Regions from separate parts of the Providencia sp. LY12 genome, predicted to be linked through region 1. Evidence: riboswitches for the same ligand, from Rfam matches in the RefSeq annotation. Region 1 holds a riboswitch; the other holds the start of a gene.
What was found. Region 1 has a riboswitch for thiamine pyrophosphate ahead of thiB (thiamine ABC transporter substrate binding subunit). Riboswitches for the same ligand answer to the same signal wherever they lie in the genome.

Region 1 (7,623 bases):
GGCGGAAAATGGCTCATCCAGCAATAAAATCGGTTGATTGCGAATTAAACAGCGTGCGAGTGCGGCTCGTTGACGCTGCCCACCGGATAACTGCGCTGGTGTTCGATCTAAACAGTCGGTTAAACTGACCTGCCGCGCCATTTGCTCGACTTCAGCCATTTGCGATGCACTCAAACGTAAGCTCGGTTGTAAACCTAGCCCAATATTTTGCCTCACGGTTAGGTGAGCAAACAGGTTATTTTCTTGAAATAACATGGAAACAGGGCGTTTAGCTGGGGGCGTAAATGTATGATTTTCACCATTTAAGGTGATAGTGCCACTGCGAGGAAATTGAAACCCACTAATTAGGCTGAGCAGCGTGCTTTTGCCTGCGCCACTAGGACCCATTACGGCAACTCGTTCCCCCGAAGCTACCGCAATATCAAAATGCATATTTAGGTTATCGTATTGATAATCTAGATTTTGTAATTCAATCATGAGTTTTCCCCGATAGGCGTTCGAGTAGGCTAAACAGGCAGAAACAGAGTAACAACAATAACATCGCGGTAACCGCGCCATCATTGGTTCGATATGCGCCAATCTGTTGATAAAGATAGTAAGGCAAGGTGCGGAACTCTTCATTACCAAACAAGGCGACCACGCCAAAATCCCCAATCGAAATCACGCAAGCGAATGCCAATGCTTGTGCGATAGGTTTGCGTAATGCTCGTAATTCAATGATTTTAAATCGATTAAAACCAGTGATTTCGAGTGATTGGCATAACGGATTATAGCGTTGGGCCAGATCTCGCATTGGGTTATCCAGTACCTTTAGCGCGTAAGGGATAGCGAGTAAGGCGTTAGTCATGATCACCAACGGATAAGGTGTTTCGGGTATTCCAATGGTTTCATTGAAAAAGATAAAAAAGCCTGTCGCCAGCACAATGCCCGGCATCGCCAGAATAATCAGCCCGCTGAGTTCTATGGCTTGCCCCAGTTTCATCGCATTTCGTAAACGCAGTTCACGGCTACTCCATAGCAGCATTAGCGTGAGGATCACGCACAAAATTCCAGCACAGAGTGCAATAAACAGTGAGGTCAATGTGGCTTGCCATAACGCAGATTGCTGTAAAACATCCAGTAATTGACCGTTGAGCCCATCAACAATGACCGCTAATAACGGCGGAATTAATAGCAAAATAGCTGCAGCAATCACCAGCCAGTCACGTAAACGGCGAAACAGGTTATCGGCAGGATCAAACCATGATGTTTGGTGGCTAAATCCAACGGAAATGGCATGGTTAATACGTTGGCAAATAAGCATTAATCCTACGCAACATCCCAACTGAATTAACGCAAGCAGTGTGGCACGCCCTAAATCAAAGTCGTAGCTCAGTGCTTGGTAAATCGCGAGTTCGATAGTGGTCGCCGCAGGGCCACCGCCCAGAGCCAGTACTGTCGCAAAGCTGGCAAAACAGAGCATAAAAATCAGCGCGCCTGTTGGCAACATCTGACGGCGTAAATAAGGCCACTCTAAAAGGGTAAATTGTTGCCACTCATTGAACCCTAATTGAGCGGCGCTTTGACGCTGCTCAATGGCAATATTTTCAAGGGATTGCAGCAACATCCGGGTGGCGAGTGGCATATTGAAAAAGATATGCGCCAATAAAATGCCACGCAGACCATAAGGGGAAAACTGATAATCAACATCAAGCCATAGGCACAGTTTTGCTAGCCATCCGGTTTGTCCATATACCGACAAAATACCGAAAACGGCGACTAAAACGGGTAAAACAAGCGTCATTGCACACAAGCGGAGCAAGAGCATTCTTCCCCAAAATCGCCGGCGATACAGAGCTCTTGCAAGAAAAATAGCGGGAATAATGGAAAAAATAGCGGAAAGCAATGCCTGCCAAAACGTAAAACCGATGACATGCCATAAATAATCGTCGTCGATTATCTCGCGGAGGGAAACTTCAGGTGCGAAAAACCACAGCGCCCCAAAAGCGAGCAGGGCAACGACGATTAAAAGACCGGAGGCTATTGCCCCCGGTAATAAGGTTAAATTGATTAACGACTGACGGCGGTTTGCCATAAACGTGTCCACGTTTGACGTTCTTTAGCCACTTCTTCCGCGCTAAATTGCAGGGATTTAGCAGGCAGTGGTAGCACGTTATACACTTCAGGCAACGGCATATCGATAACCGGATACATCCAGTTAGTGGTTGGTAATGTGCCTTGGAATTCAGGGGTTAACATAAATTGTAAGAACTGTTTTGCCAGCTCAGGTTGAGGGCTGTGTTTCAATCTTGCCGCCACTTCGACTTGCATATAATGCCCTTCATCGAACAGTGCTGCCGCGTAGTTGTCTTTCTTATCATTTAAAATTTGGTAACCCGGCGAGGAGGTGTAGCTCAGGACAAAATCTCCTTCACCTTTTAAGAACAAGCCATAAGACTCACTCCAACCTTTGGTCACGGTCAGTGTTTTGGCTGCCATTTTCTTCCATGCATCAGCCGATTTATCACCGTAGATTTTCTCAATCCACAACATTAACCCTAAACCTGGGGTGCTGGTGCGCGGATCTTGGTAAATGATTTTCCAATTATTTTTGCTATCAAGCAGTTCATCCATGCTTTTTGGCGGTTGCTTGATTTTATTGGTGTCATAGATAAAGGCGAAATAACCATAATCATAAGGAATGAATGTTTTGCTTGTCCATTCGATAGGTAATTTAAGCGCATCCGTTTTGATATCTGCTGGGGCAAATAAGCCGGTTTTTTCTGCGGAATCGAGCAAGTTGTTATCTAACCCTAAGATAATGTCGGCTTTGCTTTTTTCCCCTTCCATACGTAGGCGATTCAGTAGTGCAACACCATCCCCTAGAGAAACCAGTTTTAACTCGCATTCACATTGAGCTTCGAAATTCTTTTTGATTTGAGGACCTGGTCCCCATTCTGCAGCAAAGGAATCATAGGTATATACCGTCAGCGTTGGTTTTTCGGCAGAGGCGAATGCAGCAAAACTTAAGGTGGTTAAGGCAATGAGTGAGGTAAAGAGTTTATTTTTAGTCATTGTAATTCCTGCGTAAATCATAAAAAAAAACACAGGATTTGAGGAGGGACCGATACAATAATTTGTAGGCGGTAGCTCAAATCCCTACGCCGGTATTAGCCGGATCAGGTTCTACGGGTTATTTCTCAGCCCAAATTGGCACCCCGTTGAGACGCAGACTATTGTAATTACTTCAGACATATCTGCAAACTGTATTGATATAGGTTTACCAGTTTGGGTATGTGTGAAACAATTAGGCATCTTTCAAATTTGGTTATTGAGGTAGTCTAGTGATCGATGATGATGGCTACCGCCCGAATGTAGGAATTGTAATTTGTAATCGGCAAGGTCAAGTCTTATGGGCTCGCCGTTATGGTCAGCATTCTTGGCAATTTCCTCAAGGTGGGATTAACCCGGGGGAATCGCCAGAACAAGCGATGTATCGTGAGTTATACGAGGAAGTCGGACTACAGCGTAAAGATGTAAGGTTACTTGCATCTACCCGTAATTGGTTACGCTACAAATTACCTAAGCGTTTGGTGCGTTGGGATACAAAACCTGTTTGTATTGGACAGAAACAACGTTGGTTTTTACTTCAACTCCAATGTAATGACGCCGATATAAACGTGCAGCGCAGTAAATCGCCAGAATTTGACGGCTGGCGGTGGGTCAGTTATTGGTATCCTGTTAGGCAAGTGGTCTCTTTTAAGCGCGAAGTTTATCGCCGCGTGATGAAGGAATTCGCTCCCGTAGTTATGCCTCTGCAGGAACAGAAATTACCACAACGACCTGTTTTTAATAATCGTAGGCGCGGAGTTAAGTAAGCCTATGTTGACGCGTTTACGTGACATTGTCGAAAAGGTCGCGATGGCGACCAGTCTGACTCAAGCTCTTGAAGTTTTGGTCAATGAGACGTGCAAAGCGATGCGCACCGATGTGTGCTCGATTTACTTAGCCGATCATCCTCGCCAATGTTATTACCTAATGGCAACCCGCGGGCTGAAAAAGCCTAGCGGGATTGCTATTCGTTTAGGATTCGACGAAGGGGTTGTTGGCGCAGTCGGTCGGCAATCGGAAATGTTGAACCTCGCCGATATTCGCGAACACCCGCAATTCAAATACCTTCCCCAACTCAAAGAAGAACAGCTCAAAGCCTTTCTTGGCGTGCCTGTCGTTTATCGACGCCAATTACTGGGCGTGCTAGTGGTTCAGCAGCGAGAAAAACGGTTATTCAGCGAAACTGAAGAGTCCTTTATGGTCACGCTATCGATGCAGTTAGCGGTGATTTTATCCCAAGCGCAAACAAAAGGTATTTTCGGGCAATATCGACAAAATCGCCTCAAAGCTATCCCTGTTTCTCAAGGAATTTCGATGGCTTATGGTTGGCAAGATACCTCTCAACCTTCTTTAGACAATGTGTATCAAGCGACCACATTGAATATTGATGAAGAGCGTCAACGCTTGGTGATAGCGCTGGAAAGTGCGGCGGCAGAATTTCGTCGTATTAGTAAGCGGTTTATGGCGAGCTCATCGAAAGAAAGCGCAGCTATTTTCGACCTATATAACCACTTGCTTAATGACCCCCAACTGAAAAAACGGTTATTTACGGCGATTAATCAAGGGGCGGTGGCTGAATGGGCAGTGAAAACCGTCATCGAAGATTACGCTTTGCAGTTCTCACGTTTACGTGACCTCTATTTAAGAGAGCGTGGCTCTGACCTTCGCACCTTAGGGCAGCGCTTATTATTTCATCTCGATGATTCACTGACACCCACTAGCCAATGGCCAGACCGTTTTATTTTGGTGGCTGATGAGCTAAGTGCGAGCGTTCTTGCTGAATTACCGCTTGAGCAATTAGCGGGTGTGATTGTGCGCGATGGTGCAACGCACTCCCACTCTGCAATCTTGATCCGAGCGATGGGGATCCCCGCGATTATGGGGGCGGATATTGAGCCTTCCTTATTACATAATCGCCATCTGATTTTGGATGGCTATCGTGGCGAAGTGTTTATTGAGCCTGAAAATTTTATTGCTCAGGAATACCAGCAAATTATTGAAGAAGAAAATGTACTTAGCCGATTAGCGGAAGGTACGCTTTCTCAAGATGCAGTGCTCAAAAATGGCGAGCATGTGGATATTTGCCTCAACGCCGGATTGAGCCCTCGCTATGAACAGCAAATTCATGATGGGGTGGATGGTGTTGGATTATATCGAACCGAACTGCCATTTATGCTGCACAATGGCTTTCCATCAGAGGATGAACAGAAGCAGTTATATCGGGATGTACTGCAACTTTTTGCAACGAAACCGGTGGTATTAAGAACCTTAGATATCGGTGCGGACAAACAACTGCCTTACATGCCGATCAGCGAGGAAAATCCTTGCTTGGGGTGGCGTGGGATCCGAATCATGCTGGATCAGCCTGAAATCTTTTTGATCCAGTTGCGTTCTATGCTGAGAGCTAACCAAGATACGGGCAATTTACGTATTTTATTGCCTATGATCACTAGTATTAATGAAGTGGATGAGGCGATCGGGCTGATTAATCGCGCCAGAAATGAAGTGAGCCAACAACTCGGAAAATCGATTGATTTACCTCCAATTGGCGTGATGTTGGAAGTGCCTTCACTCTTGTTTTTGCTGCCAGAGTTAAAGCAGCGAGTTGATTTTATTTCGATAGGTACCAACGACTTTACACAATATTTACTCGCCGTCGACCGTAATAACACTCATGTGGCGGCGCTCTATGATAACCTGCACCCTGCGGTGGTGCGTTTTCTATCCATGGTACATATGGAATGTCAGCGTATAGGCCTGCCGATTAGTGTGTGCGGCGAAATGGCGGGGCAGCCATTAAGTGCTATGGTGCTGATTGCATTAGGTTATCGTAGTTTGAGTATGAGTGGGCGCAGTGTTCCTCGCATGAAATATTTAATTCGTCAGCTTGATCCTCAATTGATGGCTGAGTTAGTGCCTGATTTGCTCGGCGCAGAAACCAGCGAAAATGTTCGCCATAAGATTAGCGAGTTTATGGAAAGAAATGGACTTGGTGGTTTTGTGCGTGGCGGGATCTAGTTTGATCTTCTATGTTATTAATATGTAATTATATGCTGGCAATAACCTCGTGTTATTATGCGACATAATTTTTGACTCAATTATTTTAAAGTGGGGAACGATGAGTAACAGTTACTTAGCATTTCCGGAAATTGATCCCGTAATGTTCTCGATTGGCCCAGTCTCTTTGCACTGGTATGGTTTTATGTACCTTGTCGGATTCGTTTTTGCGCTATGGTTAGCGGGACGTCGCGCTTCTAAGCCAAACAGTGGCTGGACAAAAAATGAAGTCGAGAACTTGTTGTACATTGGTTTTGTCGGTGTATTTGTAGGTGGACGACTTGGCTATGTTTTCTTCTATAATTTGCCTGTTTTCTTAGATGACCCTCTGTATCTGTTCAAAGTGTGGGATGGCGGCATGTCCTTCCACGGTGGCTTGATTGGGGTTATCTGTGCCATGATGTGGTTTGCCTATCGCACGAAACGCCGTTTCTTACAAGTTTCTGATTTTGTTGCACCGTTGATTCCTTTTGGTCTTGGAATGGGGCGTATCGGTAACTTTATTAATGGCGAGCTATGGGGACGGGTTACCCTAGATACACCATGGGCATTTTTATTCCCTCATTCAAGAAGTGAAGATATCCAACTTGCGGCACAAGACCCCTCTCTGTTGCCTATTCTTGAGCAATACGGTGTATTGCCAAGACACCCATCCCAGCTGTATGAAATGGTTTTAGAAGGTATCGTTTTATTCTTGATATTGAATTTATTTGTACGTAAACCTCGCCCAATGGGGAGCGTATCGGGCCTGTTCCTTATCGGTTATGGTGCATTCCGTATCATCGTTGAATTCTTCAGACAACCAGATGCACAGTTAGGTTTATTCGGTGGCATCAGTATGGGGCAAATTCTCTCGATTCCGATGATTATTATCGGTGTATTGATGATTGTTTGGGCTTACAAATACGGTAAAAATATCCCTGCCCATAAGCCCGCTAAAAACGTTGAGAGTAAGTAGCGTAGATAGCCAGTAGCGTCGATAGCAAGTGGTGCAGATAGCGAGTCGCGTAGACAGTAAATAACGTAGACTGTAATAACATAGACAGCAAATCGCGCTAATAAGCAGTAAATTAAGTCATTTTCGGTTTGTGTTATTGAGGGATATTCGATAACACAAACCGTCTGTATTTCGGAGTAAGAGAGCCACTATGAAGCCGTATCTTGAGTTATGCCAACGTATTATCGATGAAGGTCAATGGGTTGAAAACAAGCGTACTGGTGTTCGCTGTTTAACCGTGATTAATGCCGACCTCGAATATGATGTGGGCAACAATCAATTCCCTTTAATTACGACGCGTAAAAGCTTTTATAAAGCCGCTATTGCCGAGTTATTAGGGTACTTGCGTGGCTATGATAATGCAGCGCAGTTCCGTGAAATTGGTTGTAATACTTGGAATGCCAATGCTAATGAAAACCAAGCATGGTTAGATAACCCGCATCGTAAAGGTGAAGATGATATGGGGCGCGTTTATGGCG
Region 2 (7,623 bases), 1.2 Mb from region 1:
CAGCAGCCTATTATTGGGTCAGTGAGCTGTATAATCGCGCGCCATTTGAGGCGAATCGTGACCGATTTACCCATGATAAGCAGTTGCCGATTCAGCATGGTTGCTTCTACCAAGCAGACCACTACCCTGATGACCACCTGTTTATGGATGCGGAATATCTACGCGCTCAGCACGACCCCGATTTTTTGCTGATTCATCCAATGAATATCGATGATGCAGGGCATAAGTTTGGATTTGATTCGTCCCAATATCGCAATGCGGCGCGCAAAGCAGACATTTATTTATCCCATTACTTACCGATGTGGATAGAGCAAGGCTACCAAATTATCATCACCAGCGACCACGGGATGAATAACGACCGCAGCCACGGTGGTATTTTGCCGGAAGAGTGTACGGTTCCGCTGTTGACTATTGGCAGCGCATTCTCTCATCGCCCAGACGTTCCGATGGAACAAACAGCGATTTGTGGCACCGTTTGCCAACTACTGGGTGTGCCATTCTCAAACAAAACTGTCTGTGATGATTTACTGGCAGGAGGTCGCTAATGGCGGATATCCCTGCCAACGACCAGTCCCGTCAACAAGAGGGAGGCTTAACCATGTTTAACAAGCCCAATGTGCGTTTTCACTGGCGCGCCGCACTGTTAATCGTGCCATTTATTGTGCTGTTTTGCCTATTTCAAATCGCCCCGATGATTTGGGTACTTTTCAACAGTTTTGTCTACGAAGAAGCCTGGTCTTTTGAAAATTACGTTGAAATTTTCTCCAATGATTTCTACCTACAAGCATTCCAAAATACCCTATGGCTATCGCTGATTTGTAGCGTTGTTGGTTTGCTTATCGCCTGCGTAACGGCATTTTCTATCTATAAGATGCAAGGCAAAGTGCGCAATTTCATGATTTCGTTTACCACCATGGCGAGCAACTTCAGCGGCGTACCGTTAGCCTTCGCGTTTATTATTATCTTAGGTTTTAACGGAGCCATTACCCTGCAACTTAAAGCGTGGGGATGGATTGATGATTTTAATATCTACAGCGCCAGCGGCTTGATGCTGCTGTATATCTACTTCCAAATCCCACTCGGTATTTTACTGCTTTACCCTGCATTCGATGCACTCAAACCTGAGTGGGAAGATGCCGCAAAAACTATGGGAGCCAGCAAGTTAACCTATTGGCTGAAAGTGGGTATTCCGGTCATTTCTCCTGCACTATTAGGCACATTTATTATCTTGGTTACCAATGCCGTTGGCGCTTATGCCAGTACTTACGCACTCACCAGTGGTAACTACAACCTAGTGACTATCCGCATTGCCAGCCTTGTCTCTGGCGACCTGTTCTTAGAGCCAAATATGGCAGCCGCGCTATCCGTTGTTCTGATTGCGATCCTTGGGTTTATCACCGCCATTCACCACTGGTTATTAAAGCGGAGCTACCATGCTAAATCCTAATATTCGTAGCCCAAAAGCACCGAGTTTACTGTTTCATAAAATGGTTCTTGGTACCGTTGCCGCCATTCTTGCGCTGCCTATTATTGCCACCTTTATTTACTCCATTTCCAGTTCATGGGGGGCGACGATTATGCCTGATGCCCTATCCATTAAATGGTATCTGCAATTGTGGCAAGATCCGCGCTTTTTGATGGCATTTGGACGATCTCTTTTGATCTGCTTTGATACATTGCTGATCAGCGTACTGGTCATTTTGCCAATGACATTTGCCGTTTTTTACCGCTTTCCAAAGCTCAAAGGGTTGATGGATTTACTGATTATTCTCCCTTTTGCGATCCCACCCGTGGTCTCTTCAGTCGGTTTACTGCAAATCTTTGCAGATGAGCCATTTATGTTGGTCGGTACCCCGTGGATCTTAATTGGCACCTACTTCACCATTACATTGCCATTTATGTACCGCGCACTGGCGAATAGCTTTCAAGGAATCAATCTGCATGACTTAATGGACGCCGCTCACTTACTCGGTGCCAGCACCTTTAAAGCCTTTTTAATGATAGTGCTGCCAAATATCCGTAAAGGGTTATTGGTTTCTTTACTGATTTCCTTCTCATTCTTAATGGGGGAGTTCGTATTCGCCAATATCTTAGTGGGAACCCGTTTCGAAACCTTGCAGATCTATCTGTTTAATATGCGCCAAACTAGCGGACACTTTACCTCTGCGCTAGTGATGTCTTACTTCCTATTTACGTTGCTGCTGACTTGGCTAGCAACGCGCTTGAATCGTGTGGGAGATGAACGATGAGCTACGTTATTGCGGAAAACCTAACTAAATCCTTTGGTCAGAACCAAGTATTCTCTGATATCCAGTTTACGATTGAACAAGGGGAATTTATTACGCTATTGGGGCCAAGTGGCTGCGGAAAATCCACGTTACTACGTTGTATCGCGGGGCTTGAACAGCCCGACAGCGGGGAGCTGTATATCAACCGCCAGAATATCACTCAGCAGCCAGCTCAACAGCGCGGCGTGGGCATGGTGTTTCAAAGCTACGCTCTATTCCCAAATATGACCGTGGCTGAAAACATCGCGTTTGGGTTGAAAATGCGCAAGATGCCCGCCACTGAGCGCGATAAAGCCGTGGCAGAAGTCATTGATATGGTGGAATTACAAGGAAAAGAGAACCAATATCCGCACCAGCTTTCGGGTGGTCAGCGCCAACGTGTCGCCCTCGCCCGTGCATTGGTGATGAAGCCGCAAATTTTACTCCTCGATGAACCGTTATCCGCCCTTGATGCACGTATTCGTAAGCACTTACGCCAGCAAATTCGTGAAATCCAGCGAGAGCTGAAGCTCACCACCATTTTCGTCACCCACGACCAAGACGAAGCGATGATTATGTCTGACCGCATCTTCTTAATGAACAAAGGCTCGATTATCCAAAGCGATACCGCGGAAAATATCTATACTCAGCCTGCCACTGAATTTGTGGCTCGATTTATGGGGCATTACAATTTGGTGGACGCTGAAAAAGCCAATGGGATGCTGGGCGTCAATTTACAAGGTACCCTCGCCATTCGCCCTGAGTCCATTTATGTTCGCGAAGTGGGACGCCAATATGGCAACCATATTTCCGCCCCAGTGGATGCCGTGATCCTTGACCACCAGCTTTTAGGGAATATTATTCGCTATAGCGTGAACACGCCTGCGGGGGATATGACCGTAGACTTGCTCAATCGCTCATCTGAGCGTTTATTTGAGCCGGGCACACGCCTTGAGTTAATGTTTAATAAAAATGAAATTCGAGCTTTAAGTTAATCAACGACGAGCTAGTCAACGAAAGGAACCCCATGCAAAACCCGTCTACACAAACCAAATTAGCGATTTTTGATCTCGATGACACCCTGATCCGTGGCGATAGCAGCGTACTTTGGACGCAATATTTGTGGGATAAGAAAATCATTACCGACCCACGTTTTGTCGAAGCCGATAAAGAGATGATGGCGCAATACAACGCGGGCAATTTGGATATGGTGACTTACTTAAAGTTTAGTTTGCAGACCCTTGCTGGCATCAAGACAGAGCAAGTCGATGAGTGGTTAGATGATTTTGTCGATACCATTATCATTCCGCGCATTTATCCTAACGCATTAAGCACCGTTGCCTCATATCGATCGCAAGGGCTCCCGATCATTGTGATCTCCGCAACGGTTACTTTTATCGTGAAGAAGATTGCGGATCGCCTTGGTGCCGATGTCACGATGGGCATTAATATTAAGCGTTCAAATGGCTGCTACACCACCGAAGTTGACGGTATCCCAACCTTTAAAGAGGGTAAAGTTAAGCGTTTAACTCAATGGATCGCCCACCAGCCAATCACCGATGCGTATATTTATTTCTACACCGATTCCGCCAATGACCTACCTATGTGCCATTTTGCCGATGAGACATTTATCGTCAACGGCGACTCGCGCCTTCTCCAAGCCGCCACTGAAAACCACTGGCCGCAATATTCGTGGAGTTTGTAAAACCCTATTTAACCAACCTAGTTTTAACTTTTAACGCTTAATTTCTAGGTTTTTGTTTTTTAGGTTTTTAACTAACTGCCTTTCAAAGGTTCCTCTACATTATTCGTGCTAGAGAAAGGCGGCAAACTAATCCTCAACCTAGTTTTAACTTTTAATTTCTAGGTTTTGGATTTTTACCCAATACACTGATTTCCCCTAAATTATTCGAGTGAGAAGAAGGCGGCAAGCGAGGATATCCCTAGGAGCATACACAAGTATGTGACTAGGGTAGCCGAGAGAAGCCAACGCACTTATCGCTTGAAGAATGACGGGGAAACTTTATACTGAACAATCTTGTCGGAGTGCCTAGCATGTGCAAACATCAGGCTGAGACCGTTAATTCGGGATCCGCGGAACCTGATCGGGTTAATACCCGCGAAGGGAACAAGAGTAATCTTCTCGCACGATCTTCCCCACCCTTGGTGGATCTTTCGTTGCAACGCCTTACCATTACTCCTCCGAACTCCAGACAAGCAACTTTCTTTCGATAAACCCGCTATTGGCGCTTTACGCCGTATAGCCTGTGACGATGTCAGGAAATTGCTATGTCCAATAATGCTAATAATTCAGTTATACCGAGTACCGATATTTCCCCTAAAGCTGCACCAGCACGCACTCGAAAAGAGCAACGTGACGCCGCAGAAGACTTTATCAATACCATTTCCGGTGTTTCATTCCCTAACTCTGAACGTATCTACCTGCAAGGCTCGCGAGACGACATCCAAGTTCCCATGCGCGAAATCCAGCTCTCCCCAACGCTTATCGGCGGAGACAAAGATAATCCCAAATTTGAAGATAACGAGGCCGTCCCTGTTTATGACACCTCAGGTCCTTACGGCGACCCGGCCTCTGAACTCAATGTTCACAAAGGATTGAAAAAAATCCGTGCGCCGTGGATCAGTGAACGCGCGGATACTGTTGCTGTCGAAAATCTCAGCTCCGACTTTACCCAGCAGCGCTTAGCCGATGCGGGCTTAGACCACCTGCGTTTTAATCACCGCCCTGCACCACTGAAAGCGCAAACAGGCAAATGCGTCACTCAGTTGCACTATGCTCGCCAAGGCATTGTGACTCCTGAAATGGAATTTATCGCCATCCGTGAAAATATGGGTCGTGAACGCATTCGCAGTGAAGTGTTAAGGCAGCAACATCCGGGGCAAAGCTTTGGTGCTATTTTGCCAGAAAATATTACGCCGGAATTTGTACGCCAAGAAGTGGCGGCAGGTCGCGCTATCATCCCTGCCAATATTAACCATCCAGAATCTGAGCCGATGATTATCGGGCGCAATTTCTTAGTGAAAGTGAATGCCAATATCGGTAACTCCTCCGTGACTTCATCCATCGAAGAAGAGGTGGAAAAACTGATTTGGTCTACTCGCTGGGGTGCAGATACGGTGATGGATTTATCCACAGGTCGCTATATTCACGAAACCCGCGAATGGATTTTACGTAATAGCCCAGTGCCAATTGGTACCGTGCCTATCTACCAAGCGCTCGAAAAAGTGAACGGCGTTGCTGAAAACCTCACGTGGGAAATGTTCCGCGATACCCTGCTAGAGCAAGCCGAGCAAGGGGTAGATTACTTCACTATCCATGCTGGCGTTTTACTGCGCTATGTACCAATGACGGCGAAACGCCTGACGGGGATTGTCTCCCGTGGTGGCTCTATCATGGCGAAATGGTGTTTATCCCACCACCAAGAAAACTTCCTGTATGAGCATTTCCGTGAAATTTGCGAAATTTGTGCTGCTTATGATGTTTCCCTGTCTCTTGGTGATGGGTTACGTCCGGGTTCCGTGCAAGATGCCAACGATGAAGCCCAATTCTCAGAGCTGCATACCTTAGGCGAGCTGACCAAAATTGCGTGGGAATACGATGTGCAGGTGATGATTGAAGGACCGGGACATGTGCCGATGCAGATGATCCGCCGCAATATGACCGAAGAGCTAGAGCACTGCCACGAAGCCCCATTCTATACGTTAGGTCCCCTAACCACCGATATCGCACCAGGCTATGACCACTTCACTTCCGGTATTGGCGCAGCAATGATCGGCTGGTTTGGTTGTGCAATGCTGTGCTACGTGACGCCAAAAGAGCACCTTGGTTTACCGAACAAAGAAGACGTCAAACAGGGGCTGATTACCTACAAGATTGCTGCCCACGCCGCTGATCTCGCGAAAGGTCATCCGGGTGCGCAAATTCGTGATAATGCCATGTCCAAAGCGCGTTTTGAGTTCCGTTGGGAAGACCAGTTTAACCTCGCCCTAGACCCTGAAACCGCGCGTAAATATCACGATGAAACCTTGCCGCAAGCGTCAGGGAAAATCGCCCACTTCTGCTCTATGTGTGGACCAAAATTCTGCTCCATGAAGATTTCCCAAGAAGTTCGTGACTATGCTGCACAGAAAGAGGCTGCACAAAAAGAAGCGGGTATGGAGCAGATGTCGGAAGTGTTCCGCGCTCACGGTAGCGAACTCTATCATGGGGCTGAGATTGCTGAGGTCGTGAGTGATGAACAAAACGCTTAATCTCCCAAATAGCCCATTTCCACCGACCGAACACTGCCTCGGTCTGTACCCGGTTGTGGATTCTGTTGAATGGATTGAACGCCTGCTAAATGCAGGTGTTTCCACCTTGCAATTGCGCATCAAAGACAAGCAAGACCACCAAGTCCGTGAACAGATCCAGCAAGCAATCACGCTTGGCAAGCAGCATCACGCCCGATTATTTATTAATGACTATTGGCGTTTAGCCATAGAGCTGGGCGCCTATGGCGTCCACTTAGGGCAAGAAGATCTGGAAACCACCGATCTGGTGGCGATTCACCAAGCGGGGCTACGGTTGGGGATCTCCACCCACGATCCTGATGAAGTCGCGATTGCCAAAACGGTGCGTCCGTCTTATATCGCACTGGGGCATATATTCCCAACCCAGACTAAGCTGATGCCCTCCTCGCCTCAAGGTTTAGAAGCCTTAAAACAGATGGTTGAGGAGACGCCAGACTATCCGACAGTGGCAATAGGCGGGATATCCATTGAGCGCGTGCCTGCCGTGCTCGCTACTGGCGTTGGCAGTGTAGCGGTTGTCAGTGCCATCACCCAAGCCGATGACTGGCAAAGTGCAACGCGAACATTGCTGGATCTGGTTGAACCAACCTCTCGCTTAAAGGAAAACGACCATGCTCAATGATCTCGAGTTTATGCGTTATAGCCGCCAATTGCTGCTTGAGGATGTCAGCCCTGAAGGGCAACAAAAACTCAAACAAAGCAAGGTACTGATTGTCGGTTTAGGTGGACTAGGCTCCCCTGCAAGTTTGTATCTCGCGGGGGCGGGTGTCGGTGAATTATGGATAGCGGATCATGATGACCTGCATGTGTCTAACTTGCAGCGCCAAGTGCTGTATGACACGCAGGATATTAACCAGTCGAAAGCGCAGCTGGCCGCAGCGCGTTTAAAGCAGCTTAATCCCCATACTAAGACGCGCATTTTCCAACAAAAGCTTGATGCGGACAGCTTACTTCCCTTAGTGGAACAGGTGGATTTGGTGCTGGATTGCTGTGACAACATGGCCACTCGCCATGCGGTCAATGCCGCGTGCGTCATTAGCAATAC

Region 2: linked by a shared signal. The riboswitch ahead of thiC (phosphomethylpyrimidine synthase ThiC) and the one ahead of thiB (thiamine ABC transporter substrate binding subunit) in region 1 are both predicted to bind thiamine pyrophosphate.

What each region holds. Positions count from the first base shown of each region.
Region 1 is NZ_CM172594.1:3,518,478-3,526,100, reverse strand. It holds gene thiQ (thiamine ABC transporter ATP-binding protein ThiQ) at 1-477, opposite strand, end outside; gene thiP (thiamine/thiamine pyrophosphate ABC transporter permease ThiP) at 470-2,074, opposite strand; gene thiB (thiamine ABC transporter substrate binding subunit) at 2,050-3,054, opposite strand; TPP riboswitch at 3,118-3,210, opposite strand; gene rppH (RNA pyrophosphohydrolase) at 3,324-3,857, shown strand; gene ptsP (phosphoenolpyruvate--protein phosphotransferase) at 3,862-6,108, shown strand; gene lgt (prolipoprotein diacylglyceryl transferase) at 6,209-7,105, shown strand; gene ACY3ZI_RS16765 (thymidylate synthase) at 7,296-7,623, shown strand, end outside.
Region 2 is NZ_CM172594.1:433,767-441,389, reverse strand. It holds gene ACY3ZI_RS01965 (alkaline phosphatase family protein) at 1-545, shown strand, start outside; gene ACY3ZI_RS01960 (ABC transporter permease) at 545-1,447, shown strand; gene ACY3ZI_RS01955 (ABC transporter permease) at 1,434-2,249, shown strand; gene ACY3ZI_RS01950 (ABC transporter ATP-binding protein) at 2,246-3,262, shown strand; gene ACY3ZI_RS01945 (HAD family hydrolase) at 3,295-3,972, shown strand; TPP riboswitch at 4,300-4,412, shown strand; gene thiC (phosphomethylpyrimidine synthase ThiC) at 4,557-6,539, shown strand; gene thiE (thiamine phosphate synthase) at 6,523-7,200, shown strand; gene ACY3ZI_RS01930 (HesA/MoeB/ThiF family protein) at 7,190-7,623, shown strand, end outside.